One region of the Kitasatospora herbaricolor genome, then DNA from elsewhere that is predicted to be linked to it. Evidence: riboswitches for the same ligand, from Rfam matches in the RefSeq annotation. Region 1 holds a riboswitch; the other holds the start of a gene.
What was found. A riboswitch is a leader RNA that binds a small molecule or an ion and turns the genes downstream of it on or off. The one in region 1 is predicted to bind glycine.

Region 1 (14,250 bases):
GCATACGCTTCTTCACATATCTGTTACATGCATGTCAAGATCAATGACGAAAATGGCTGGCGAATGCCCCTGGGAACGTCACGACCGGCCTGACATGACATCAGGCCGGTCGGGTGCGAAATGAATGTTTCGTGGCCGTACAGGACGGGAATTGCGGCGCCCGGACCTCAGCGGCCCGGATAGCCCGGCCACGGCTGCTGCGGCCACCCCGGGCCCGCCGGCGGTGGCTGGGTGCCGTACGGGTACGAGGCCTGCGGCGGGTACGCCTGGGCCGGGTACGGGGCCACCGGCGGCCGGCCGGCCGCCTCCCGGTCGAAGAACGGGCGCGCGTTGGCCCGCATCCACATCGCCACCGGGTCGTACTCGTCGCCCATCGCCACGGTCGACACCGCGAGCCCCTCGGGGGCCACCGCGATCGCCCGCTGCATCAGTGCCCGGACCGCCTCCACCGCCGGCGGCGAGGTGTCGTACAGTTCCAGTCCGATCGCCAGGTACGGCTCCCCCACGGCGGGACGCACCCAGGCCCGGCGCAGCGCCCGGACGGCCCGCACCTCCAGCGCCTGGTGCTCCAGCAGCCCGTAGAACTGCGGTGCCTGGACCTGCGGTTCGCTCAGGTGCAGCGGCCCGGCCGGCAGCCGGTCCAGACCCGCCGCGATCCGCCGCAGGTCCGCCCAGGGGATGCCGACACCGCCGCCGGGGGCGTGCGGGTTCAGCCACAGGCCCCAGCGGGTGCGGTACAGCGAGGCGGCGATCTCCTGCCCGGAGATCACCTCGTGCCCGCGGGCCCAGCCGCTGGACGCCAGTTGCTCGGGCGAGGTGACCGCGGGCGCGTACCCGTGCCCGGAGACGTCCATGTTCCCGTACTGCGCGTCCGGGCTGCCCGCGGAACCGTGCCAGAGCAGCATCCAGACCTGGCCCTCGGCCAGCGCCCGCAGCATGCCCTCGTACGCCTCGTACCGCTCCGGCGCGACCTCGCGCAGGGCGCGTTCCAGCGCCCCCGGGTCACCCCCGGGGCGCGCCGCGGGAGGCGGGCCCCAAGGCCCCGGTGCTCCGCCGCCGGCCGCTGCCGCGTTCATACGCCCACCTCGATGGCCGCCACGCGAAACGCGCACCTTCTGCCGGCGCGCTCGCCCCGCTCGCCCACTTCGAGCCCTCTTCCTGGTCTGCCGCCGCCGGTGTGGCAGGGGTGTCCGTCCCGGGGTGTCCGGACGCAGCCTATGGGGCGCTGCGGACAGTCGCCATGCCGACGTGCCCCGACCCCGCCGGTCACATCCTTGTGTAGAAGGGCTGTACCCGGCCGAGCAGCCACTCGACCACCGGGTCGTCCACGAGGTCGAGCAGCACGAGGTGGACGCCACCGGGAAGCGGCGCGGTTCCCAGCGCCCGCCCGAGCGCCTCGTTCACCGCGCCCGGGTCGGCCGGCCAGGCCTGGTCGAGCTGGACCCCGACGAACATGACGGTCGGCTCCCCCTCCACGCTGGCCAGCGCCCGACGTGCCGTCAGCACCCCCGGCAGCGCGGCCAGTTCGGCGGCCGCCGCGGAGAGGAAGGCGAACGGCTCCTCCTCCGGCGCGGGCTCCCGCAGCGCCACCCGGCCACCGGCACCGGCGTCCGTCTGGGTGTCCCAGCGGTCCTCCCGCGGCCCGCGGCGCAATTCGGCCACCCCGGCCGGCGGCACCGGGATGCCCACCGGCGCGTCCGGGTTGACCGCGATCCCCAGCCCCAGCGGCAACCCCCGCGCGAACTCCCACACCGGGGCGACCGCGAAGGCCAGCCCGGGGGCGTGCTGCAGGAACTGCTCCTGGGAGGAGAACACCGGGACGTACGGCGCGCCCGCCAGTTCGATGGTCGGCAGGTCCAGCGACTGCCCCTGCGGGTCGGCGCCGGCCGGCAGGGGGATCCAGACCTGGCTGCGCGCCAGCACCTCGATCACCCGCGGCGTGGCACCCGGGTCGCCCAGCGCGGCGGTGAGCACCTGCTCCAGCTCGTTGGCGGGCCAGCTCCCCCCGGGCGGCGCCGCCTCCGGCCCGCCCCATGCCTGCGTCTCCTCCGCCGGGTAACCCATACGCCCCTGTACCGCCCCATCTCTAGCCGCCGGCCTCCCAGCCTATCGGCCCGTCCCCCCGCCGGACCGGGCGCACGGGATCAAGGGGAGGCCTCCACGTCCCGCCTACGAGCCCCGCGTACGAACAGCCCCCGCGCCGCTTCGCAGCACGGCCGGGCGGCGGCCCAGGGCCGCGGAAACCGGTCCGTGCCCGCACCGGCCGGCGGACCCGCGGATTCCCGGGACCCCCGGCCGGCCGGAGGCCACGACCACGAGCGAGCCTTTAAGACCCACCGCCCGGCATGCCATGATGTGCCCGTCCCCGTGAGTCGCTTCGGCGGGGCGCCCAACTCCATACAGGCCGCTCGAACCCGCGCGGGAGAGTCCGGAGTGCCCCCTGGGGTACGGCCGGCGCCGAAGGAGCAAGTCCTCCCCGGAATCTCTCAGGCACCCCTACCGCACGGGCGAGGCACATCTGGAAAGCGGACACGGCCCTGCCGTGCGCCCACCCACGGTGCAAGCCGCCATGCTGTCCCCAGGGCAGCGCGCGGTGAAGCTCTCAGGTTGTGACGACAGATGGGGAGACCCAGCCGCCGCATGCCCGCGCGCAGGTCAGGTCCCCGTCGGGGCCGGTCCGGCGTGCGCTCACCTGAGTGCCCAGCCCAAGGAGTACAGGCCATGTCGTCCCCCCGTCTCACCGCGCTCGACGCGCTGCACCGCGCCCTCGGCGCCACCATGACCGACTTCGCCGGCTGGGACATGCCGCTGCGCTACGGCAGCGAGCGCGAGGAGCACCTCGCCGTCCGGACGAAGGCCGGCCTGTTCGACCTCTCGCACATGGGTGAGATCACCGTCTCGGGCCCGCAGGCGGGCGAGCTGCTGGACCACGCGCTGGTCGGCTTCATCTCCGCGCTGGGCGTGCTCCGCGCCCGCTACACCATGATCTGCGCCGAGGACGGCGGCATCCTGGACGACCTGATCGTCTACCGGACCGCCGAGGACGAGTACATGGTGGTCGCGAACGCCTCCAACGCCCAGGTGGTGCTGGACGCGCTGACCGCCCGCGCCGAGGGCTTCGACGCGGTGGTGCGCGACGACCGCGACGCGTACGCGCTGATCGCCGTGCAGGGTCCGGAGGCGAACGGCATCCTGGCCTCCGTCACCGACGCCGACCTGCCGGGCCTCAAGTACTACGCGCTGCTGCCCGCGACCGTGGCCGGCAAGCAGGTCTGGCTGGCCCGGACGGGCTACACCGGCGAGGACGGCTTCGAGATCTTCTCGGCCCCCGCCGACGCCGAGCACCTGTGGAACGCGCTGACCGAGGCGGGGCAGGGCGTCGGCCTGGTCCCGTGCGGCCTGTCCTGCCGGGACACGCTGCGCCTGGAGGCGGGCATGCCGCTGTACGGGCACGAGCTGAACACCGAGCTGACGCCGTTCGACGCGGGCCTGGGCCGGGTGGTGCGTTTCGACAAGACCACCAACGGCGGCGCCTTCGTCGGGCGCAAGGCGCTGGAGCAGGCGGCCGCCGAGGCGGAGACGAACCCGCCGCGGGTGCTGGTCGGCCTGGTCTCCGAGGGCCGGCGGGTGCCGCGGGCCGAGTACGCGGTGGTGGACGCCGAGGGCGCCCCGATCGGCCGGATCACCTCGGGTGCGCCGTCCCCGACGCTGGGCAGGCCGATCGCGATCGCCTACGTGGACGCGGCGCACGCGACGCCGGGCGGCACCGTCGCGGTGGACGTGCGCGGCAAGCACGAGCCCGTCCAGGTGGTCGCGCTGCCGTTCTACAAGCGCGCCCGCTGAGGCCCGTCACCGGTCCGCACCGCCGAGGCCGCGCGGCCGGGCCCGCACGCCGGTGCGGGCGCCCGCCCGCGTGAGCGCGGTCACCCACCGTCACCCCTGTCCGGGCCGCCGGGCCGATCCGGCGACCCCGCATTTCCACCGACTGCTTCCCATCCTGGAGAATGACGCCATGAGCAACCCCCAGCACCTGCAGTTCAGCAAGGAGCACGAGTGGCTGACGGCCGCCGAGGGCGGTGTCTCGACCATCGGCATCACCGCCCACGCGGCGGACGCCCTCGGTGACATCGTCTACGTGCAGCTGCCCGAGGTCGGCGACACCGTCACCGCAGGTGAGACCTGTGGCGAGCTTGAGTCCACCAAGTCGGTCAGCGACCTGTACTCCCCCGCCACCGGCGAGGTCGTCGAGGTCAACCAGGCCGTCATCGACGAGCCGGCCCTGGTGAACTCCGCCCCCTTCGAGGGTGGCTGGCTGTTCAAGGTCCGGCTCGACGGTGAGCCCGCGGACCTGCTGAGCGCCGACGAGTACACCGCCCTCACCGGCGGCTGAGTCCCCCGACGGGGCGGCCGCAGCGCGGCGGCCGCCCCCGCCCGGCCCCTTGCCCGCTCCCGCCCGCCGCCCGGCCGTCCCCGCGGCCGACGAGCTGCGCGCGGCTGCCCCATGACGGGAAGACCACACCATGACTGTCCTCAACCAGTCCCTGCACGCTCTCGACCCGGAGATCGCCGCCGCGGTCGACGCCGAGCTGCACCGTCAGCAGACCACCCTGGAAATGATCGCCTCCGAGAACTTCGCCCCGGTGGCGGTCATGGAGGCCCAGGGCTCGGTGCTGACCAACAAGTACGCCGAGGGCTACCCCGGCCGTCGCTACTACGGCGGCTGCGAGCACGTCGACGTGGCCGAGCAGATCGCCATCGACCGGGTGAAGGCGCTGTTCGGCGCCGAGCACGCGAACGTCCAGCCGCACTCGGGCGCGCAGGCGAACGCCGCGGCGATGTTCGCGCTGATCCAGCCGGGCGACACCATCCTGGGCCTGAGCCTGGCGCACGGCGGCCACCTGACCCACGGCATGAAGATCAACTTCTCCGGCAAGCTCTACAACGTGGCCGCGTACCACGTGGACGAGAAGACCAACACGGTCGACATGGCCGAGGTCGAGCGCCTCGCCAAGGAGCACCAGCCCAAGCTGATCATCGCGGGCTGGTCCGCCTACCCGCGCCAGCTGGACTTCGCCGAGTTCCGCCGCATCGCGGACGAGGTCGGCGCGCTGCTCATGGTCGACATGGCGCACTTCGCCGGCCTGGTGGCCGCGGGCCTGCACCCCAACCCGGTGCCGTACGCGGACGTGGTGACCACCACGACCCACAAGACCCTCGGCGGCCCCCGCGGCGGCGTGATCCTCTCCAAGGCCGAGTACGCCAAGAAGATCAACTCCGCGGTCTTCCCCGGCCAGCAGGGCGGTCCGCTGGAGCACGTGATCGCCGGCAAGGCCGTCGCGTTCAAGGTCGCCGCCTCCGAGGAGTTCAAGGAGCGCCAGGAGCGCACCCTGGCCGGCGCCAAGATCCTCGCCGAGCGCCTGCTGAAGTCGGACGCCACCGAGGCCGGCGTGTCCGTCCTGTCCGGCGGCACCGACGTCCACCTCGTCCTGGTCGACCTGCGCAACAGCGAGCTGGACGGCCAGCAGGCCGAGGACCGCCTGCACGAGGTCGGCATCACGGTCAACCGCAACGCGATCCCGAACGACCCGCGTCCGCCGATGGTCACCTCCGGCCTGCGGATCGGCACGCCGGCGCTCGCCACCCGCGGCTTCCAGGCCGAGGACTTCCGCGAGGTCGCCGACATCATCGCCGAGGCGCTGCTGCCGACCTTCGACGAGGCCAAGGCCACCGCCCTGAAGACCCGGGTCAGCGCGCTGGCCGCGAAGTACCCGCTGTACCCGAACCTGTAGGACCCGAAGCAGCAGGGCCCGAAGCTGCACGGCCCTCATCTGCAGGGCCCGCTTCACCTCTCGTGAGTCCCGGCACGCACCCGCCGAGCCTCCCGAAACCCCGGGGCACCGCGCACACTGGAACGTGGCGCGCGGTGCCCCGACGCGTGTACCCGCTTGTCCTTCCACGAGACCAGACAAGGACGTCCCCCCGTGGCCATCAGCGTCTTCGACCTCTTCTCCATCGGCATCGGCCCGTCGAGTTCCCACACCGTCGGCCCCATGCGGGCGGCCCGGATGTTCGCCCGCCGCCTGAAGTCCGAGGGGCTGCTGGCCCAGACCGCCGCCGTCCGGGCCGAACTGTTCGGCTCGCTCGGCGCCACCGGCCACGGCCACGGCACCCCCAAGGCCGTCCTGCTCGGCCTGGAGGGCAACTCGCCCCGGACCGTCGACGTCGACCAGGCCGAACTGGACGTCGAGCGGATCAGGGCGACCAAGCAGCTGCGGCTGCTCGGCCACGACCTGGCCGACGCCCACCAGATCGCCTTCGACACCGACACCCAGCTGATCCTGCACCGCCGCCGCTCGCTGCCGTACCACGCCAACGGGATGACCCTGGCCGCGTACGACGCCGACGGCGTGCCCGTGCTGGAGAAGACCTACTACTCGGTCGGCGGCGGCTTCGTGGTCGACGAGGACGCCATCGGCGCCGACCGCGTGAAGCCGGACGACACCGCGCTGCGCTACCCCTTCCGCACCGGCGAGGAACTGCTGCGCCTCACCCGGGAGACCGGGCTGTCGATCTCCGGCCTGATGCTGGAGAACGAGAAGGCCTGGCGCAGCGAGGCCGAGATCCGCGCCGGGCTGCTGGAGATCTGGCGGGTGATGCAGGAGTGCGTCGCCGCCGGCATGTCCCGCGAGGGCATCCTGCCGGGCGGCCTGAAGGTCCGCCGCCGCGCGGCCTCCGGCGCCCGGGCGATGCGGGCCGAGGGCATAGGGCCGGCCAACGCGATGGAGTGGGTGACCCTCTACGCGATGGCGGTGAACGAGGAGAACGCCTCCGGGCAGCGCGTCGTCACCGCCCCGACCAACGGCGCGGCGGGCATCATCCCCGCCGTCCTGCACTACTTCATCAACTTCATCCCCGGCGCGGACGAGGACGGCATCGTCCGCTTCCTGCTCGCGGCCGGTGCGATCGGCATGCTCTTCAAGGAGAACGCCTCGATCTCCGGCGCCGAGGTCGGCTGCCAGGGCGAGGTCGGCTCGGCCTGCTCGATGGCGGCCGGCGGCCTCGCCGAGGTCCTGGGCGGCTCCCCCGAGCAGGTCGAGAACGCCGCCGAGATCGGCATCGAGCACAACCTCGGCCTCACCTGCGACCCGGTCGGCGGCCTGGTCCAGATCCCGTGCATCGAGCGCAACGGCATGGCCTCGGTCAAGGCGATCACGGCGGCCCGGATGGCACTGCGCGGCGACGGCCGCCACCACGTCTCCCTCGACAAGGCGATCAAGACCATGAAGGAGACCGGCGCCGACATGAAGGTCAAGTACAAGGAGACCTCGCGCGGCGGCCTCGCGGTCAACGTCATCGAGTGCTGACCGGCCGACGCGGCGGCGCGTGACAGCCTCACACCGTGGCGGGGCCTACCGGTTCGTCCCGGTGGGCCCCGCCACTGGCGTGAGGCCCGTCAGACGGCCGGGAGATCGCCCGCCTTGACCCCGGCGACGAAGGCCGACCAGGCCTCGGCGCGGAACAGCAGTGCCGGACCCTCGGGGTCCTTCGAGTCGCGGACGGGTACCACTCCGGGAAGCCCGTCAGCGACCTCAACGCACTCTCCCTGGCCGTTGCTGTAGGTGCTCTTGTGCCACTTGATACCAAGGTCGCCCTGTTTCACTTGTACTCCTCTGCGACTTCCCTCAACCAAGAGACTGACTTCTCCGGCTGGACCGACGACGCCATGAGACGGAGAAACGTGTCCTCATGACGTGCGATCTCCGACTCCCGCTCGGTATAGATACTGATGGTTGTGACTTCGGAGTAGGCCACACGTCCGGGAAGATCACTGAACGAAAGGATGGAGGACGAGGAGCCCATGGCAGCATGTGCGCCTGCCGAGAACGGCAGCACCTGAATCGTCATGTTGGGCCGGCCCTCGGCCATGTCCGCCATGTGATGGAGCTGACCACTCATCTGCGAGGGATCGCCGACCTGGCGCCTCATGACAGCCTCCCCGATGATCGCCCAAATGCGCGGCGGCTGAGGTCGATCGAGAATCTGCTGCCGCTCCATGCGCAGCGCCACCCTGCGCTCGATGTCCTCTGAGGCCTCTCCGGGATTCATCGCTCGGATGACCTGCCGGGCATAGTCCTCGGTCTGCAACAGCCCGGGCACCAGCTCACATTGAAATGTCTCGATCTTCGTGGCGTCGGCTTCAAGTCCGATGTAGGCCCTGAACCAGTCAGGAAGCGCATCACCGTAGGCGTGCCACCAGCCCTGCTGTCGACTCTGCCGGGCCAGGTTGATGAACTGCTTCACCTCTGCCGGATCGTCGACTCCATAGTGAGCAAGAAGCCTCGCCGCATCGCGATCTTGCAAGGGCACGCTGCCGCTTTCGATCCTGCTCAACTTGGAAGCGGACCAACCCAGCGTGGCGGCAACGTCTTTGGCAGCCATCCTGCTCGCCGCGCGCAACTTGCCCAGCTCGGTGCCGAGCCTACGCCGCAGCACGGTCGGACTGTCCACTCGTCACCATCCCCAACAGGTCGCCTCGATACACAGTCTGCCACCCCCTCCAAGGGCCGAGTCGCTTCTCCCTTCGTGCAATTGCTTGAGAGGAGCACTTGCACGACGAGCCTTCAGCGGAGCATGCTACTCGCAGTAGTCCACTGCTCGACACGCAGTAGTCGAGCGCGACAGGCCACCGGGCATCCCCATGCCCGTTCCAGGCCACCAGGCCCGTCCGTCCAGGCACACCCGAAAGGGGCTCCGCCATGCCCGAAACCCTCCACCCCACCCCGTCCGCCGTCACCGAACAGACCTGCTGGCTGCCGCGCCGCCGCAGATCCGCCAGGGCGGCCCGCCGACTGCTGGGCGCTTTCCTCTCCCGGCACGAGGGCGGCGAACACTACGTCGAGGTGGGCGAGTTGCTGCTCAGCGAGCTGGTCACGAACGCCATCGAGCACGCCCATGTACCGCCCGACCGCCTGATCATGGTCCACTTCGCGCTCACCGAGGGACGGCTGCGGATCGAGGTCCACGACCCCGGCGACCACCATCTCGACACCGGTGCGGCCGTCGCCCTGCCCGCACCGGACGAGGAATCCGGACGCGGACTGTGGCTGGTGCGCCACCTGTCGGACCAGTGGGGCTGCCAGGCCCGTACGAGCGGCATCGGCAAGGCCGTCTGGTGCACGGTCGCCCCGGCTCCCTCCAGCACCCCGACCGCCCGCAGGAGCGCCGCATGACCTCCTGCCCCGGCCCTGACGCGGACGGAGCGGTCTACGTCGAGATCGAGGACGTGGCCGCCCCCGCCCGGTTCCAGCACCTCCCGGACGCCCTCGCCGCGCTCTGGCGCTCGTTGCGTGAACTCCCGCTCGGGGCCGACCAGTCCGACGCCTTCGAGTACTTCCTCACCCGGCGCGGGGCCGCCGCCCGGGTCCGCGAGTTCCTCGTCCGGGACGGGTCGCTCACCCTCACCCTGCGGATGGACGGCCGCCTGCACTCCGTCCTGATCCGCCCGGGCGGGGACGACCGGGCCCGCCCCCGCCCGACGACGCACCCCATGCTGTGACCGGCCCACCGAGCAGCCTCCACGGATCACGCCGCAGCGCCGGGGAAGAGCAGCCGCCCACCGGCGGCCGAGCCACCCCGCCGACGGTGAACAATCAAAGGCCTGCATGCGAGTTCATGCGCGCAGCAAAGGTGAACTAGGTTACAAACCTTCCATTCCAAGCTGTCCGGTTTGCTCACATCCTGAGACGCATGCGATAGTCGAAGCAGTCCGGGGCGTGACGACGCCCCGGACGCGAACCACGGCCGACCCCGACCTGGCACGGCCGTCCCCATCGCGCGGTACGCACCCCCTTGACCGGCGCGATGACCTGCACGGGCCTCCACGCCGCACCACGGCGACGGGGGCCCTGCGTGGTTTCCGGGGCGGGACGAACAACACTTCCGCCGACGGTGTCAGCCGCGCTCGCGGATCTTCAGCTCGAACCAGACGGCCTTGCCGCGCGGCAGCAGGTCGGCGCCCCAGCGGTCCGCCAGGTCGTCGACCAGCTGGAGGCCGTAGCCGGCCTCGCCGCCGGGCTCGGCGACGATCCGGCAGGGCAGGGCCCGCGAGGAGTCCCGGACCTCCACCCGTAGCCAGCCGGCCCGGCGCTGGACCTGGAGGCCGATGGTACGGCCGGCGGCGTGGCGGACGGCGTTCGCGATCAGCTCGCCGGCCAACAGCTCCCCGGCTTCCAGCAGTTGGTGCAGACCCCAGGACTGCAGGACGGACAGGACCAGCCGCCGGGCCACCGAGGCGGACTGGGGCCGGGAGGGCAGCACCACCTCGTCGGACCCGTCCTGCTCGCACATCCGGCCGAAGTACACCTGCTCCAGCTCGGTCGGACTGAGCCGCTCCAGGGCTGCCAGCGCCAGGGGCCGGTTCTCCGACGGGGCGTCACCCAGCAGGCCGGACCCAGGATGTGATGACTGTTCCGCTTCGCCCCATCCCGCCATGTGCCCATCATTGCGGAACGCATGCGGCCGCGTACGGACAATGAGCAAACAATCACTATTCGAGGGGCATATGCCGACAGCAAGCCTCCGAAACAGCACTGCCGGGCACCCCGCGAGGGGAGCCCGGCAGTGGCCGCACGCCGTCCGCTACCAGGATCCCCAGGGCAGGTTCCAGCCGCTGAGGCCGTTGTCCGGCTCCACCTGGCCGCGCTTGGAGTTCTGCACCGTGACCACGTCGCCGACCAGCGAGGAGTCGTAGAACTTCCCCGCCACGGTGCCGGCGCCGCCGCCCTTCACGTCCTGCAGGCCGACGCAGCCGTGGCTGGTGTTGTCCTCGCCGAAGGAGTGGCCCCAGTAGTTTCCGTGCACGTAGGTGCCGGTGTCGGTGAGCCGCATCGAGTGCGGCACCATCAGGTCGTACGGCTCGCCGGTCATCCCCGGGAGGGTGCTGGAACGCATGTTCACCACGCCCTCCTTGGCGGAGATCACCATCGTCCCGTTCCAGGTCGGGTGCTCGGGCGAGCCCGAGGTGATCGGGATGACGGAGGTCTGGCCGTCCCGCACCACGGTCATCTCGTGGGTGTTCGCGTCCACCGTGGAGACCTGCGAGCGGCCGATGGTGAACGGCTCGTCGCGGTCCACCCCGCCGTACACGCCGGGCGCGATCTCCACGCTCTTCAGCCGGTAGTGCACGGTGACCTTGGTGCCGGGCTTCCAGTACGCCTCGGGGCGCAGGTCCAGCCGGCGGTCGCCGAACCAGTGGCCCTTGACCACGGTGCCGTTGTCGGTCTCGAAGGTGATGCCCTTCGCCACCTCGGCCTTGTTCTTCACGTCCTTGTCGAAGGCCACCGAAAGGATCATCCCGACCCCGTAGGTCTCGCCGTCGGAGATGTTGTCGGTGGGCGAGGCCTCGCTCTGCGGCGTCAGGGTGGTGAAGCCGCTCTCCGCCGTGGCCGGCACCCCGGCCGGGTCGGACGCCTGCGCGCTGACCCGGTACGCCGTGCCGACGGCCAGCGGCGCGGCCGGTGTCCAGGCGGCGCCGTCGGCGGTGGCGGCCCCCGGTACCTCCCGGCCGTCCTTGTCGGTGACCTTGACGGCGGTGAGCCTGCCGCCAGCCACCGAGACCCGCAGCGCGCCCGGGGCCACGCCCTCGGCGCCGTTCTTCGGGGTGATGTCCAGCACCGCCGCCGAGACCTTCGGCTGCGGCTGCTCCGACCTCGCGCCGGCCGGCGCCGAGGCGCCTCCGCCCGCTCCGCCGGCCCCGCCCAGTGCCGCCCCCGCGGGGGGCTGCTGACCGCTGCCGGCCGCCCCGCCGCCCCCGCCGCACGCGGTGGTCAGCACCAGCACACCGCCCAGCACCGCGACGGCCGCTGCCCTGCGTATCGACCCGACGGGCCTGCGTATCGACTCCACGGCCGACTCCCTCCCTTGATCCCCAGCTGAGTACACGCCGTCCGATCGGGAAAAGTTGCGCCCGTCTCCCGACCGTTACCGCAGGGGTGGGGAACCGTTGCCGGACGGGTGGGAACCGCCCCCGGACCGGCCCGGACCAGGCCCGGACCAGGCCCGGAACGGACCTGCCGGAAGCGGGCCGGTCGGGCCGGCAGGGGCCGTCCGGCGGGCAGGGGGGCGAGGTCGGGCCCGGAAACGCGGACGACCGGGCCGGTCCCCCTCGGCGGGGGGCCGGCCCGGTCGCGGTACCGGGATCAACGCTCGGGCACGGGGACTACCAGTTCTTGAAGTCCATCGTCCAGCCGCTGAGACCGTTGTCCGGCTTCACCGTGGCGCTGGTGGAGTTCTTGATCGTGACCGGGTCGCCGATCATCGAGTCGTTGAAGAACTTGCCCGCCACCGACGTGTCGCTGCCGCCCTGGACGTCCTGCATGGAGACGCAGCCGTGGCTGGCGTTGCTCTTGCCGAACGGGTTGGCCCAGTAGTTGCCGTGCACGAAGGTGCCGGAGTCGGTCAGCCGCATCGCGTGCGGGACGTCCTGGATGTCGTACTCCGCGCCCAGGCCGACGGTCTGGGAGTTCATCCGGGTGACCTTCTCCTTGCTGGAGATCACCATGGTGCCGTTCCAGGACGGGTTCTTGGCGTCGCCCAGCGTCACCGGCAGGACGGTCGACTTGCCGTCGCGCACCACCGTCATCTGGTGCGTGGCGGAGTCGGCGGTGGAGACCTGCGAGCGGCCGATCACGAACGGCTCGTCCTTGTCCACGTCACCGTAGATGCCGGGCGCCACCTCGACGTTCTTGAGGCGGTACTTGATCGTCACCTTGGTGCCGGGGTTCCAGTACTTCTCCGGCCGGAAGTCCAGCCGCTGGCTGCCGAACCAGTGGCCCTTGACGGTGGTGCCGTCGCTGGCCACGAAGGTGATGCCGTTCAGCACCGCGTCCTGGTTCTTGATCGCCTTGTTGAACTTCACCGAGACGATCATGCCGACGCCGTACGTGGCGTTGTCGGCGATGTTGTCGTTGGTGGAGACGGTCTTCGCCGGCGTCAGGGTGGTGAAGGTGGTGGTCGACGCCGACACCAGCCCGGCCGGGTCGGTCGCCTGGACGTTCACCTTGTACGCCATGCCCACGGTCAGCGCGCCCGAGGGCGCCCAGCCGAGGCCGTCCGGGGTGATCGTGCCGGCCACGGCCTTGCCGTCCTTGTCGGTCACCTCGACCGCGGTCAGCTTGCCGCCCGTGACGCCCACCTTGACGCCGTTGGTCGGGTTGACGTCGACGGCGCCGTCCTTGGGCTCGACGTTCAGCACCGCGGTGGAGACCTTGGGGGTCTCCTGCGAGGGCGCGGCCGCCCCGCCCGTGGCACCCCCGGTCGCGGCCGTGTCGTTGCTCCCCCCGCCGGCGGTGCTGCCACCGCCGCCGTTCGACGAACAGGCGGCCCCCAGCAGCAGCACACCGCCCATCATCACCGCCACGGCGCCACGGCGCCCTCGGTGGTTGGTCCTACGTATCGCGGCGTTGCCCGCCTGAACCGGCTTCACTCGGTCTCTCCCCTCCCGGTATCCACCCTGAATACACGCGCTGGTGCCCGGAAGGGTTGCACCGGGAGCAGATCTTCTCCATACCGGGCCCCGGGGGCGAGGAGCAGGATAACCGGGGACGATGAGTGAATCTTCGGCGGGAGCCGGGTGCCTCCTGGGTGCCTGCTCAGTGAAGCGTCGGCGAGCCGCTGGACGCACCGGACGCACGAGCCGTCCCGGAGGCAGCGGACGCACCGGACGCCGGCCTCCTCCCGGCCGGAGAGGTCGAGGGCGACGCGGGCGAGGGCGACGCGGGCGCGGGCGAGGGTGACGCGGTCGGCGCCGGCGTGACCGGACCGCCCGGGACGAGCGCGCTGCCGGCCAGCCACTGTGCCCAGGGCAGGTTCCAGCCGTTCAGCCCGTTGTGCGGTGGCACCGCGTCGCCCGCCGAGCCGCGGACCTCGACCACGTCCCCGGTGAGGGTGTGCTCGAAGAGCCAGCCCGCCGGGGTCTCGCCCGACCCGCCACCCTTGGCGTCGGCCAGGCCGATGCAGCCGTGGCTGGTGTTGTCGTTGCCGAAGACCTCCGGGTCGGCCCAGTAGTTGCCGTGGATGAAGGTGCCGGAGGTGGTCAGCCGCATCGCGTGCGGGACGTCCTTGATGTCGTACTCGTCGCCGAGGCCCACCGTCTGCGAGTTCATCCGGGTGACCTTGAACTTCTCCGAGACGACCATCGCCCCGAGGTAGGTGCTGTGCTCGGGCGTGCCGCCGGAGATCTTCAGCTGCCGC
Region 2 (14,250 bases), 4.1 Mb from region 1:
CGATGCCCTCGTCGATCCCCGGTGGCCCGGTCCCCCCGCGCCCTGTCCCTGGGCCCGGGGGAGGACGCCTCGTCAGGCGTCGGTCTTGACCAGCACGGGGCTGGAGTTCGGTGCGTCGGCCAGGTCGGCCGCGGGCGCGGCCGGCTTGATCCGGCGGATCAGGAAGGGCACGGCGCCGGCGACGAGGCAGACGGCCGCGGCGGTCCAGAACGCGTGCTGGTAGGCGTTCAGGGTCGGCAGGGCGACCGGCAGGCGCGGGATGGTGTCGCCGGTCAGGATGGCGGCCATCACGGCGGTGCCGATGGCACCGCCGACGGTGCGCAGCACGGCGTTCATGCCGTTGGCGATGCCGCTCTGCTCGACCGGGACCGCGCCGTTGATGTAGGCCGGCATCGCGGAGAAGGCGAGGCCGATGCCCAGACCGAAGATCGCCGAGGCGGTGTAGAGGTCACCCTCGTGGCTGTGCCGCATGGCCAGGTAGGACATCGCGACGGCGCCGAGGACACCGCCGAGCACCAGCGGCAGGCGCGGTCCTCGACGGGCGATCAGCACGGCGCCGAGCGGGGCGGCGACCATGCTGCCGACCGCGGACGGCAGCAGCATCACACCGGCGTGCAGCACGGTGGCGGTGAAGCCGTAGTGGGTGAGCCGCTCGGGGGTCTGGGCGAAGTTGCTGATCACCATGAAGGAGCCGTACATGCCGAACCCGATGAGCAGACCGGCCAGGTTGGTGAAGGCGACGGCCGGGCGGGACATCATCGACATGTCGACCAGCGGGTGCTTCACCTTGACCTCGATGATTCCCCAGATCAGGGCGACCACGGCGGCGACGGCGAACAGGCCGAGGGTCTTGTTGGAGGTCCAGCCCCAGGTGTTGCCCTGGCTGACGGCGACGAGCAGGGCGGAGAGCCAGCCGGCCAGGGTGATCGCGCCGAGCGGGTCGGCCCCGCCCTCGGTGTCGACGACCGGGTCCTTGGGGACGCGCAGGGCCACCAGTGCGACGGCGATCAGACCGAAGACCAGGCCCATCCAGAAGATGGACTTGTAGCTCCAGTGCTCCAGCAGCAGGCCGGTGGCCACCAGGCCGAGGCCGCTGCCGACGCCCATCGAGGCGCTGATCCCGGCGACGCCGCCGGTGACCTTCTCCTTGGGCAGCTCGTCCCGGACGATGCTGATCGCGAGCGGCAGCACGCCACCGCCGGCGCCCTGCAGGACGCGGGCCACGACGAGCCAGGTGAAGGAGTGCGTGCTCACCGCGAGGGCGGAGCCGGCGACCAGCCCGGTCAGCGAGATCAGCAGCATCGGCTTGCGGCCGCGCAGGTCGCCGAACCGGCCGAGCAGCGGGGTGAGGACGGCGGCCGAGAGCAGGTTGGCCGTCATCAGCCAGGTGATGTTGGAACCGGAGACGTTCAGTTCCTTGGCCAGCGAGGGCAGGATCGGGACGACCGCGGTCTGCACCACGCTGAACGCCAGCATCGCCAGGATCAGGGCAGGGAGTACCCGGGCACTGCTCTGCTTCTCTGCCGCGGTGGTGGGCTGTGGGGCCTCACTCACGGTGCTTCCTCCAGTACGTGTGCCCGAGGACGTTGCTTCAGGCGAATGAAAGTGAACTAGCTGAAGTAACTTTGGCGGCAGATACTTCACTGTGTCAAATATCGATCGGTGAAGCTTTGGCAAAGTGCAGGCCGGAGCGGGTCGGTCCGGTCCGTTGCCGGGCCGGCGGCCCGCCGCCGGTCATGCCTCGCGGCAGCGGTGTCCGGACATGCCGAGGACGGGCAGGCCCCGGACCTCGTACGGTCCGGGGCCTGCCCGTCCTCGGGACCAGCTGCTCAGCCCAGGGTGCGCAGCGGCTCGGGGCGCGACTGCGCGGCGGCCTGTGCGGCGGCCGGCGCCGCCGCCGAGCTGTCCGTCGGCCGGACGGCCGAGGGGGAGTCGGCGGGGGAGTCCGGCCGCATCGCCGAGGACTCTCCGGACGCGGCAGCGCCCGTGCCGCCCGAGGAGTAGGCGGCCTGGGCGGGCTGTGAGGCCCGGGCGGTGTGGCCGGCCGGGGCGGCGTGCGCGGATGCCTGGCCCGGGGCGCCGGCGGTGGAGCCGTCCTGGATCTCGACGTGCTCGCGGTGCAGTTCCTCGCGCACCACGTGATCTTCGGTGAACCGCTCGACCACCAGCCGCACCCGCTCGATCGGCACCAGGTACTTGCGCACCACCGGCCGCTCCTCGCGCAGGGTGACCTCCTCCACGGCCTCGGCGATCTCCTCCTGGGTCAGCGCGTCCCGCTCGCCCTCGGTGACCGGCACCCGCTCCACCCGGACGCGCTCGCGCACCACCGGTACGTGCCGCTCGACCGTCTCGCTGGTCACGTACTTGCGGAGCCGGGCCGTGTAGGTCACCTGCCACTCGGTGCTGATGTCGAGCCGCTCCTCGTGGCAGGTGATCTCGACCGGGCCGCCGGGTGCGGAGGTGGCGGCGTCCGCACCGGGAGCGGCGAGCGGCTCCGCCTCGGCCGGCTTGGCGTACATCGGGGCCGGGGCGGCCTGGCCGGCGGTGGGCGCGGGGGCGCCCACCGTGCGGACGTTGGTCTCCTCGGCGGCCGGCGACCTGCGCTCGGGCGCGGCGGCGGCGATGCCGACGGCGGTGGCCGGCGCGCCCGCCGCGGGCGGCTCGACGGGCCGCTCCAGCTTCTCCAGCTTCTCGGCCTTCTCCGGCGCGGGCGTCTCGCTGCCCCGGCCCGCCGTCGCGGCGGCCGCGCCGCCCGCCACCGCCGCACCGGCGGCCGCCGTCCCCGCCGTACCGGGTACGGCGCCGAAGTCCATGTCCGCCGGGCGGTCGTCGGCGCCGGTGTCCTTGGCCGAGCCGGAGCGGTTGTCCGCCGGGGTGTCGAGCCCGTAGTAGCGGTACAGCTGGAGCTCCTGGGCGGGGGAGAGGTGCTGGCCCACGCCGAAGTCCGGAGAGTCCTTCACCAGCGACTTGTCGTACGGGACCCGCAGTTCCTCGCCCGAGAACTCGCTGGTGGTCAGCGGGACGAAGGCGTCGCGGCCGAAGATGCCCGTCCGGACGGCCGCCCACTCGGGCTCGCCGGTCGCGTCGTCCAGGTACACCTCGTCCACGGTGCCGATCTTGTCGCCGTTGCGGTCGACCGCCCGGTGCCCGATCAGGTCTCTGGGGTCGATGTCGGTTTGCACTCAATTCCTCCGGTGCGGATGCTCCTGCGGAACTCCCGCAGGGGTACGGCTGGAGGGTCCGGCCCATCCGCCACTTCATACGAAAAGGCATGAACCGGGCGCCTGCGAGCGGAGCGCCGCCGTCCGGGCGGGCAGTCCGCCCGCCCGGACCAGTGCGTACTCCGATCCGGAGCCGGGGCGCACCCGTGATCGGGGCGGCTCCCGCTGGTACCCTGGGCGCGACCGCCGAGCCCGCTCGGGAGAGTCCCCGGCCGACGAGACGCCGGCGGGGGCGCCGAAGGAGCAACTCCTCCCCGGAATCTCTCAGGCATCCGTACCGTGTGGGATAGGTCACTCTGGAAAGCAGGGCAGGACCGCCGGCGAGGGAGCCGACGGCCACCACCCTCACCGACGGTGCAAGCCGACGGGGTGCTCAGGCATCCCGCGCGGGCGAAGCTCTCAGGTCCCGATGACAGAGGGGGAGGCCTGTTGGGTTCGTTCGCCAGGGCCGGCCCGCTGTCCGCAGCGGTCACGGCCGACCGGCGTGCGCGCCCCCGCCGGTCCGTGACCAGGAGGCCTCGACCATCATGAACGCCCAGCCGAACGCCGGTCGCCCGCTCAGCTCCGCGACCCTCACCGAGCTTGAGCAGGCCAGCCCCTTCGAGACCCGCCACATCGGCCCCGACTCCGGGGCCCAGGAGAAGATGCTCGCCCACGTGGGCTACGGCTCGCTGGACGAGCTGTCCGCCGCGGCCGTGCCCGAGGCGATCCGCTCGATCGACGGCCTCGACCTGCCGGCCGGCCGCAGCGAGGCCGAGGTCCTCGCCGAGCTGCGCGAGCTGGCGGCCGCCAACCAGGTGCTCACGCCGATGATCGGCCTGGGGTACTACGGCACCTTCACCCCGCCGGTGATCCTGCGCAACGTCATGGAGAACCCGGCCTGGTACACGGCCTACACCCCGTACCAGCCGGAGATCTCGCAGGGCCGCCTGGAGGCGCTGCTCAACTTCCAGACCGTGGTCTCCGACCTCACCGGCCTGCCGACCTCCGGGTCCTCGCTGCTCGACGAGGGCACCGCCGCCGCCGAGGCGATGGCGCTGACCCGCCGGGTCACCAAGGTCAAGGGCGGGGTGTTCCTGGTCGACGCCGAGACCCTGCCGCAGACCGTCGCCGTCATCCGGACCCGGGCCGAGCCGACCGGTGTGGAGGTGGTCGTCGCCGACCTCTCCGCGGGCATCCCGGCCGAGATCGCCGAGCGCGGTGTCTTCGGCGTGCTGCTGCAGTACCCGGGCGCCACCGGTGTGGTGCGCGACCTGGAGCCGCTGATCGAGCAGGCCCACGGGCTCGGCGCCGTCGTCGCCGTGGCCGCCGACCTGCTGGCGCTCACCCTGCTGAAGTCGCCCGGTTCGCTCGGCGCCGACATCGCCTGCGGCACCTCGCAGCGCTTCGGTGTCCCGATGGGCTTCGGCGGCCCGCACGCCGGCTACCTCTCCGTGCGCGCCGAGTACGCCCGCTCGCTGCCCGGCCGCCTGGTCGGCGTCTCGGTCGACGCCGACGGCAACCGCGCCTACCGCCTGGCGCTGCAGACCCGTGAGCAGCACATCCGCCGCGAGAAGGCCACCAGCAACATCTGCACCGCGCAGGTCCTGCTGGCCGTGATGGCCTCGATGTACGCCGTCTACCACGGCCCCGACGGCCTGGCCGACATCGCCCGGCGCACCCACCGCTACGCCGCCGCGCTCGCGGCCGGGCTGCGCGCCGGGGGCGTCGAGCTGCTGCACGACGCGTTCTTCGACACCGTCACCGCCCGCGTCCCGGGCCGGGCCGCCGAGATCGCCGCCGCCGCGCGCACGCGGGGCATCAACGTCCACCAGGACGGCGCCGACCTGATCTCGGTGTCCTGCGACGAGACCACCACCCGCGAGCACCTGGCCGGCGTCTGGGCCGCCTTCGGCGTGCCGCAGGCCGAGATCGACGAGAGCGCCGAGGCGCTGCCCGCCGCGCTGCTGCGCGAGGACGAGTACCTCACCCACCCGGTCTTCCACAGCCACCGCTCCGAGACCGCCATGCTGCGCTACCTGCGCCGCCTGTCGGACCGCGACTACGCGCTGGACCGGGGCATGATCCCGCTGGGCTCCTGCACCATGAAGCTCAACGCGACCACCGAGATGGAGGCGGTGACCTGGCCCGAGTTCGGCCAGCTGCACCCCTTCGCGCCGATCGAGCAGGCCCAGGGCTACCTGACCCTGATCCGCCAGCTGGAGCAGCAGCTGGTCGAGGTGACCGGCTACGACGCGGTCTCCATCCAGCCCAACGCCGGTTCGCAGGGCGAGCTGGCCGGCCTGCTGGCCGTCCGCGCCTACCACCACGCCAACGGCGACACCGGCCGCGACGTCTGCCTGATCCCGTCCTCCGCGCACGGCACCAACGCGGCCTCCGCCGTGATGGCCGGCATGCGGGTGGTCGTGGTCAAGACGCTGGTCGACGGCGACGTGGACGTCGACGACCTGCGCGCCAAGATCGAGCAGCACCGCGAGCAGCTCTCCGTCCTGATGGTCACCTACCCGTCCACGCACGGCGTGTTCGAGGAGACCATCACCGACATCTGCGCGGCCGTGCACGAGGCCGGCGGCCAGGTGTACGTGGACGGCGCCAACCTCAACGCGCTGGTGGGCCTGGCCAAGCCGGGCAAGTTCGGCGCGGACGTCTCGCACCTGAACCTGCACAAGACCTTCTGCATCCCGCACGGCGGCGGCGGCCCGGGCGTCGGCCCGGTGGCCGTCCGCGCCCACCTGGCGCCGTACCTGCCCAACCACCCGCTGCAGAGCGAGGCGGGCCCCGCCACCGGCGTCGGCCCGATCTCCGCCGCGCCGTGGGGCTCGGCCGCGATCCTGCCGATCTCCTGGTCGTACGTCCGGCTGATGGGCGGCGAGGGCCTCAAGCACGCGACCCAGGTCGCGGTGCTGAACGCCAACTACATCGCCAAGCGGCTGGCGCCGCACTTCCCGGTGCTCTACACCGGCCCCGGCGGGCTGGTCGCGCACGAGTGCATCATCGACATCCGCCCGCTCACCAAGGACACGGGCGTGACGGTGGACGACATCGCCAAGCGCCTGATCGACTACGGCTTCCACGCGCCGACCATGTCGTTCCCGGTGGCCGGCACGCTGATGATCGAGCCCACCGAGTCCGAGGACCTGCACGAGATCGACCGGTTCTGCGCCGCGATGATCGAGATCCGGGGGGAGATCGACAAGGTCGGCTCGGGCGAGTGGGCCGCGGAGGACAACCCGCTGCGCGGCGCCCCGCACACCGCCGCCACCCTGGCCGGCGAGTGGGCCCGTGGCTACTCCCGCCAGGAGGCGGTCTTCCCGGCGGGCGTGAACCCGGCGGACAAGTACTGGCCGCCGGTGAGCCGGATCGACGGCGCCTACGGCGACCGCAACCTGGTCTGCTCCTGCCCGCCGATGGACGAGTACGGCGCCTGACCGGTGCCGCGCCCGCGGGCGTGAGCTGACCCGGTACGAAGCAGCGGGCCCCGGCGGATTCGATCCGCCGGGGCCCGCTGCTGCTCGCCGTACCCGCCGCGGGGCTCCGCGCCACGCCGCCGGGCTGTCCTGCCGCACGGGCGGGGAGTCCCGCCGTACGGTGCGGCGCCGGTCAGGCCGCGAAGGCCAGGGGGCGGCGCGGGGCGATCACCCGGCCGTCGGGCAGGAGTTCGCCGGTGTCCTCGAAGAGCAGGACGCCGTTGCAGAGGAGGCTCCACCCCTGCTCGGGGTGGCAGGCCACGGTCGCGGCGGCCTCGCGGTCCTCGGAGTCGGCCGAAGGGCATTCCGGACGGTGCTGGCACATGGGTCGTACCCTCGCTTCGCTTGCGATCCTCCCCGTGATGCGGTTGCCGTCGGGATAGTCCGCCGGGAGCCGCCGCGGTAGCCGGATCCTGTCCCGCCGGCCCAGGTGTGAGCCGGCGATTCTGTGGGTAGGACAGGTGGTCCTTCCACGCTGGGTCCCAGTGTCGGCTTCCGTCGGCCTTCGCGCAGCAATTTGGTGACATGCGCCACAACTCCCGCGCATAGATCACCCATTCAGATGGCGCGGAGCAGAAATAAATGCCGGACGGGCCATGCCGGGCATGGCCCGATCGGGCTACCCGGGATGACCCGTCCGGAGCATCGGGGTGTCAGGAGACCCCGAGGACCATCGGCTTGGCCGGAGCGGGGGCGGCGAGCAGCGCCAGCAGGTCCGTCGCCGGGTAGGCGCGGTGCGCGGTGACCCCCAGCGGCGCCGGGGCCAGCGGGATCAGCAGGTCGGACGCCGGGGCCGCGTCGGGTGCGTGCAGCCACAGCGCGGTGGCGTACTGCCCGGGAAAGGTCAGCAGTCGCGGCTGGTGCCGGGCGCGCGAGGTCTGCGCGAGCTGCCAGGCCTGCCGCAGCGCCCGGACCGTCGAGTCCAGGTAGGGGCCGGCGGTGAAGTGCGAGAAGGTGTGCCCCTCGACGCCCTGGACCACCTCGGCCGCCGCCGCCACCTCGCTGCCGTCCTTGATCAGGAACCGCCAGCCCGTCCGGCGCGCGGCCGTCAGTCGGGGCCGGGGGCCGTCCAGGACGTGCACCGCGAGCGGGTGCGCGGGCAGCAGGGTGCCGTGGGGACGGCGCAGCGCGGCGGCGGCCGGCTGGCGCAGCGCGGTCTCCGAATCGAGTGCCGCCAGGACGGCGCGCAGGGCGCTGGGCGGAGGCTGGGGGGTCTGCAATGTCATGGCGGGGTCGCCTCTCCGTGAGAGATCGGCGTGCGAGTGCGGCATACCGGCGTGGCGTGTCTGGTGTGACGGGACCTGGGCCGTGTCCGGTTGTGCGTGATCGCGGTGCGGGCGCGGCCGCCACCGTAGGGGGCCCCGGTGTCGTCGTCGACGTCGGAGCGGTGGCAGGCCGGGCTTGAGCGCAGTGCGAATTCTACTCGAACAGGTGCGCAGGGTGACCTGTTTATCACGTTCAGTTGTGCAGGGCAAGTCGGTATTCGACTGATGGAGCGTCAGTTTCCTTGCTTCGTACGACGTTCGACCCCGTCGGGTATCGATCTTCGGGATGGGCATGATGCTTGCACGGTCGGCCTAGAGGAGGGGACCCATGGGCGAGAAGGTCGTGGCCACGCGCGCGGACCTGTCGGACCGGCAGATGTACCGCCGCAAGCTCCAGTCCTGTCTCGACGTGCTCGAACGGATGCTGCGCGAGAACCGCTTCGACCGGCCCCGGGCCGTGATGGGGCTGGAGATCGAGCTCAACCTGGCGGACGAGCAGGGTCAGCCGCTGATGCGCAACGAACAGGTGCTCGGCGCGATCGCCTCCAGCGACTTCCAGACCGAACTCGGTCAGTTCAACATCGAGGTCAACATCGCCCCGCACCGGCTCACCGGCCATGTGCTGGAGGAACTGCGCGAGGAGATCGACACCGGCCTGCGCTACGCCGACCGCAAGGCCGCCGAGGCCGGCGCCCGGATCGTGATGATCGGGATCCTGCCGACCCTGGAGCACGACCACACCGGCCTGGAGTCGATGTCCCACAACCAGCGGTACAGCCTGCTCAGCGACCAGATCCTGGCCGCCCGCGGCGAGGACATCGCGGTGGACATCGAAGGGGTCGAACGCCTCCAGCTGGAGTCGGTCACCATGGTCGCGGAGGCCGCCGCCACCTCGCTGCAGATGCACCTCCAGGTCACCCCCGAGCGGTTCTCCTCGGTCTGGAACGCCGCCCAGGCGCTCTCCGCGGCGCAGGTCGCGCTGGGTGCCAACTCGCCCTTCCTGTTCGGACGGGAGCTGTGGCGGGAGACCCGCCCGGTGCTGTTCCAGCAGGCGTGCGACACCCGTTCGGCGGAGCTCAAGGCGCAGGGCGTCCGCCCCATCACCTGGTTCGGCGAGCGCTGGGTCGACTCCGCGCTCGACCTGTTCGCCGAGAACCTGCGGTACTTCCCCGCGCTGCTGCCGATCTGCGACGACGAGGACCCGGTCAAGGTGCTGGCCTCCGGCGGGATTCCCAAGCTCGCCGAGATGCGCCTGCACAACGGCACCATCTACCGGTGGAACCGGCCGGTCTACGACATCGCGGACGGCGTGCCGCACCTGCGGGTCGAGAACCGTGTCCTGCCGGCCGGGCCGACGGTCGCCGACACGCTGGCCAACGCCGCCTTCTACTACGGACTGGTCCGGGTGCTGGCCGAACAGCCCCGGCCGATCTGGACCAGGCTGCCCTTCATCCAGGCCGACGAGAACTTCCACAACGCCGCGCGGCACGGGATCGACGCCGTGCTGCAGTGGCCGCGGGCGGGCTGGGGCGGCCGCGGCGGCGGGGTGACCGCCGTGCCGGCCGTCGACCTGGTGCTGAACGAGCTGCTCCCGCTCGCCCACCAGGGCCTGGACGAGTGGGGCGTGGAGCCGGCCGACCGGGACCGCTACCTCGGGATCATCGAGCAGCGCTGCCTGCGCCGGACCAACGGCGCGGCCTGGCAGAGCGCGACCTTCCACCAGCTGCGGGAACGCTTCGGGATGGACCGGCCGGCCGCCCTGGCGGCGATGACCCGGCGCTATGTCGAGTACATGCGCGGGGGCGAGCCCGTGCACACCTGGCCGGTCGGCTGACCCGGCCAGCGGCCAGCGGCCAGCGGCCCCCGGTCACGGGGAGAGGGGCCGGGGGCCGGTGCCGCGGCAGTCCGCGAGGGCCGTCGTCGGCCGAGGTGCGAGGGGCGCCGCGCGCCCGCGCGCAGGGAGGGGCGCCGCCACCGCGCGGGGCGGGTCCGATGGGGCCGTGCGCCCGTATGGAAGGATGATCGCCCCGGCGGTCGGCCGACCCCGGGGCGAAGCCCGCCCGCTGGAGCCGCCGTGAGCACCGTCTCGACCGAGCCCGGGCGCCTGCCCCTGACCCGCCGGCTGCTCGGCGCCGAACTGCTGATCGTCCTCGGCCTCTCGCTGGGTGCCAGCGGCCTCAGCGCCCTGATCAGTTTCGCCGGCTCGCTCACCCAGCCGCTCGCGCTCGGCCAGCAGGTCGCCACCCTCAACGGGTCCCGCGCACCGGGCCGGCCCTGGCTGGACCTGGCCTGGCAGCTCTACTACATCGGGCGCGGCCTGATGCCGGTCGTCCTGGTCGGCTACCTGCTGGTCCGCGAGGGCACCTCGCTGCGCGTCCTCGGCTTCGACCTGACCCAGAAGCTGCGCGACCTCGGCCGGGGGACCGCCGTGGCCGCCGCGATCGGCGGCTCCGGCCTGGCGCTCTACCTGATCTCCCAGGCGGCCGGCTACAACCTGACGGTCGCTCCCTCGGGGCTGCCCGACGTGTGGTGGCGGATCCCGGTGCTGGTCGCCTCGGCCTGGGAGAACGCGATCCTCGAAGAGGTCATCGTGCTCGGGTACCTGATCCGACGGCTCGGCCAACTCGGCTGGAGCTGGCCGGCGATCGTGATCGCCAGCTCGGTGCTGCGCGGTTCTTACCACCTCTACCAGGGGGTCGGCGGGCTGGTCGGCAACATGGTGATGGGGGTGGTCTTCTGCCTGGCCTACCGCCGGTGGGGGCGGGTGATGCCGCTGGTGACCGCCCACGCGCTGATCGACACGGTGGCCTTCGTGGGCTACGCCCTGCTCGCCGGTCACGTCAGCTGGCTGCCGACCGGCTGAGCCCGGACGGCCGACGTCCGTCACCCCTCCGGACGCGCGCCGCCGGCCACGGCCCGGCGGGCTCCGGTCGACGCCCCGCCGGCGTCGGCCCGTCAGGCGGACGCCCCGCCGAGGCGACGTCCCGGGAGCAGCCCGGCCCGGGGCGGCCGGGCCAGCAGGCGATCGACGTGCCGGCGCTCCAGCCCGTGGAAGGGGTCGACCGGCAGCAGCAGGCGATCCCGGCGAAGCAGCGCCCGGCGCACCAGCCGGCCGGGGATGACGTCGTCGACCCAGGCGAACGGCCGGCCCCGCGCGTACCGGAGGATCGGTGGCCACTTGCGACCGGAGATCAGCTGCATCAGCGGTACGCGCGGGTCGCCCGGTTGCGGGACGTACCCGGTGAAGCGGACCACCGGCAGCTCCGGCAGGCCGAGCAGCGGTGAGAGATGCCGGTTGGCCTCCTCCTCCCAGGTGGTGGCCCACACCAGCTGGTAGCCGCCGGCCAGCTCGCGCAGCCAGTCGGCGTGCCGGGCGGAGAGGAGCACGCGGTACCCGAGCAGGGCGTGGGCCTCGAAGCCCGCGTCAGGGTGGGGTGCGGCCGGGTTGAGCACCCCGTCGACGTCCAGGAACAGCAGAGGTTTCGGCATGGGGCGCCCCCCCGGGGGTTCGACATCGTCCTCACCCGTCCGGACGCGCGCCGCCGACCGCCGGTTGCCCCGCCGGGGCGGGGCGGCGCAGCGCAAGCGCGGGACACCGACCGGGACGGCAGCGCTCGTCCGTCCGTCCCTCGGACGGTCCGTCGCCGGCCGGTCCTCCGGCGACGGACCGCCCGTTCAGCCGACCGGTGCCGGCGTGGCGGCGGTCTCCACCGGGGCGGCCGTGCGCCGGCTCAGCCGGCGGACCTGCGGTTCGGCCAGGACCAGGACGCTGAGCAGGACGGTGACGGCTGCGCAGGTCCAGAGCGCGCCGCCGGTGCCCAGCGCCCCGGCGGCCGGGCCGGCCAGGGCGGTGCCGACCGGGGCGAGGGCCAGCGAGCCGAAGGCGTCGTACGCGGAGACCCGGGACATCAGCTCCGGCGGGATCTCCTGCTGCAGCGCGATCATCCAGTTCACCCCGAAGACGGTGACCCCGCCGCCGGAGAGGAACATCGCGACCGCCAGCAGCGGCAGCGGCGCGGCCACCGCGAGGGCGGCCGCGGGCAGTGCGAAGAGGAAGACGCCGTAGTTGCCGACCAGCAGGATCCGGCGGGGGCGCCAACGCGCCATCAGCAGGCCGGTGAGCACCAGCCCGGCGCCGTCGGCGGCGAGGGCGAAACCCCAGTCGCGGGCCCCGCCCAGCCGGGTCTCGGCGACGATCGGTCCGTACACGGCGTCGACCGCGCTGACGCAGGCCATCAGGACGGAGAACTGCAGCACGATCACCCAGAGCCACCGCCGCGAGGCGAACTCCGTCCAGCCCTCGCGCAGTTCGTGGATCATCCCGCTGCCCTGCGGCTGCTTCGCCGCGGGCTCGACCCGCAGCAGCACCCGCAGGGCGGCGGCGGCCAGGAAGCAGCCGGCGTCGACGGCGAGCACCCAGCCGGCGCCGACGGTGGCGGTGAGGGCGCCGCCCAGGGCCGCACCGCCGATCTGGGCCGCGTTCATGGCCATCCGGTAGACCGAGAAGGCGTGCGAGGCGTGCTCCGGGGCCACCGTCTGCATGATCATGCCACCGGAGGCCGGCCCGTAGAAGGCCTGCCCGGCGCCGCCGGCGGCCGAGAGCAGCACCAGCTCCCAGAGCCGCACCGTGCCGGTCAGCACCAGGGCGGCGAGGACCGCCTGGGAGACGGCGTTGAAGGCGTTGGCGGCGACCATCACGTGGTGGCGCGGCAGCCGGTCGGCGAGCGCGCCGCCGACCAGGAGCAGCAGGACCAGTGGCACCAGCCGGGCCGCGGTGACGTAGCCGATCTCGGTGGTCGAGCCGCCGACGGCGAGGACGGCGAAGGCGGTGGCGATCGGCGCACCGGCGTTGCCGAGCCCGCTGACCACCGTCGCGGCGGTCTGGATGCGGTAGTTGCGGCCGGCCCAGGCGAAGCGGCGGGGGAGGGGGGTTTCGCTGTGCACGTGCGCGACTATGACGGCTGTCCGGTCAGGTGTCTAACCGATATTTGGTCCTGCCGATCGGGTGGCCTGCTCGGTTGACCTGCTCGGGCGGCCTGTTCGGGGCCGGCCCGCGGGGCCCGGCGCCCGCGATCAGCCGAGATGCCCCCACAGGAAGCTGAGGGTCCGCCGCCAGGCGATCCGCGCCTGCAGGGCGTCGTAGTGGCCGCCGGGGTTCTCGTCGTTCATGAAGGCGTGCCCGGCGGGGTAGAAGTGGATCTCCGGGCGGCGGTCGGTGGCCTCCCCGATCCGGATCGCCGCCTCGTCCACGGCGGTCACCGGGATCGAGTGGTCCAGCTCGCCGTAGTGCCCCAGCACATGGGCGGTCAGCCCGCGGAAGTCGTACTCCGGGTCGGGCGGCAGTCCGTAGAAGGGCACCACGGCGGCGACCCGGTCGCCCTCCTGTGCGGCCAGCACCAGGGCGAGGCCGCCGCCCATGCAGAAGCCGGCCACGCCGATCGCGTCCCCGACCACCGCGGGATGTCCGAGCAGCAGGTCGACGGCGCCCCGCAGGTCCCGTGCGGCGCGCTCCGCCGGCAGGTCGCGCTTCATGCGGGCGGCCTCGGCGCGGTCGTGTGTGGTGGCGCCACCGTAGAGGTCGGGGGCGAGGGCGACGAAGCCCTCGGCCGCGAAGCGGTCGGTCAGGGTGGCGATGTGCGAGGTGAGCCCCCACCACTCCTGGATCACCACCAGCCCGGGGCCGGCGCCCTGCGGCGGCAGCGCGAGGTAGCCGTGCGCCTGCCGGGCGCCGCCGGCACCGGTCCCGCGGCCGGCACCGATCCCGCCGGAACCGATCCCGCCGTTCCCGCCGGGCGCGGCGTCGGTGCCGCCGGCGCCGGGGAAGGTGACGTTCTGCCGGGAGCCGCCCTGGTCAGGCATGGCTGTCCCTCCGTGGGACGGGCCGCGGCCGGTCGCGGCCCGGCGGGGGAGCGGGAGGTCGTCGGGCAGGGCGCGCGCCGGGAGCGGGCGTCAGCCCATCGACTCCAGGGTGCGGCCCTTGGTCTCCTTGATGCAGAAGGCCACGAACGGGATGGAGAGCAGCGCGAAGAAAGCGTAGATGACGTAGGTGGCCGACAGGTTCCAGTCCGCGAGGTCCGGAAAGGTGACGGTGATGGCCCAGTTGGCGATCCACTGGGCTGAGGCGGCGACGGACAGGGCCAGCGCCCGGATCCGGTTGGGGAACATCTCGCCGAGCAGCACCCAGACCACCACGCCCCAGGAGAACGCGAAGCAGAAGACGAAGACGTGGGCGGCGACCAGCGCCGTGGTGGCGTAGGAGTCCGCCAGGGTCGCGGTGTCGCCGGTGCCCTCCCGGAA

Region 2: it holds a riboswitch for glycine, as region 1 does, so the genes downstream of both, gcvP (aminomethyl-transferring glycine dehydrogenase) here and gcvT (glycine cleavage system aminomethyltransferase GcvT) in region 1, are expected to answer to the same signal.

Annotation. Positions count from the first base shown of each region.
Region 1 is NZ_JAUSVA010000002.1:5,945,280-5,959,529, reverse strand. Features, by position in the region: gene J2S46_RS26345 (enhanced serine sensitivity protein SseB C-terminal domain-containing protein) at 168-1,076, opposite strand; gene J2S46_RS26340 (enhanced serine sensitivity protein SseB C-terminal domain-containing protein) at 1,267-2,064, opposite strand; glycine riboswitch at 2,410-2,512, shown strand; gene gcvT (glycine cleavage system aminomethyltransferase GcvT) at 2,722-3,843, shown strand; gene gcvH (glycine cleavage system protein GcvH) at 4,013-4,390, shown strand; gene glyA (serine hydroxymethyltransferase) at 4,521-5,789, shown strand; gene J2S46_RS26320 (L-serine ammonia-lyase) at 5,982-7,364, shown strand; gene J2S46_RS26315 (DUF397 domain-containing protein) at 7,454-7,660, opposite strand; gene J2S46_RS26310 (helix-turn-helix domain-containing protein) at 7,657-8,508, opposite strand; gene J2S46_RS26305 (ATP-binding protein) at 8,757-9,230, shown strand; gene J2S46_RS26300 (hypothetical protein) at 9,227-9,556, shown strand; gene J2S46_RS26295 (ATP-binding protein) at 9,952-10,491, opposite strand; gene J2S46_RS26290 (L,D-transpeptidase) at 10,639-11,904, opposite strand; gene J2S46_RS26285 (L,D-transpeptidase) at 12,218-13,483, opposite strand; gene J2S46_RS26280 (L,D-transpeptidase) at 13,650-14,250, opposite strand, start outside.
Region 2 is NZ_JAUSVA010000002.1:1,836,861-1,851,110, reverse strand. Features, by position in the region: gene J2S46_RS08430 (MFS transporter) at 73-1,554, opposite strand; gene J2S46_RS08425 (PRC and DUF2382 domain-containing protein) at 1,830-3,182, opposite strand; glycine riboswitch at 3,409-3,511, shown strand; glycine riboswitch at 3,513-3,644, shown strand; gene gcvP (aminomethyl-transferring glycine dehydrogenase) at 3,749-6,649, shown strand; gene J2S46_RS08415 (DUF5999 family protein) at 6,822-7,013, opposite strand; gene J2S46_RS08410 (hypothetical protein) at 7,342-7,914, opposite strand; gene J2S46_RS08405 (glutamate-cysteine ligase family protein) at 8,282-9,787, shown strand; gene J2S46_RS08400 (CPBP family intramembrane glutamic endopeptidase) at 10,028-10,816, shown strand; gene J2S46_RS08395 (HAD domain-containing protein) at 10,909-11,442, opposite strand; gene J2S46_RS08390 (MFS transporter) at 11,629-12,897, opposite strand; gene J2S46_RS08385 (dienelactone hydrolase family protein) at 13,027-13,812, opposite strand; gene J2S46_RS08380 (sugar porter family MFS transporter) at 13,903-14,250, opposite strand, start outside.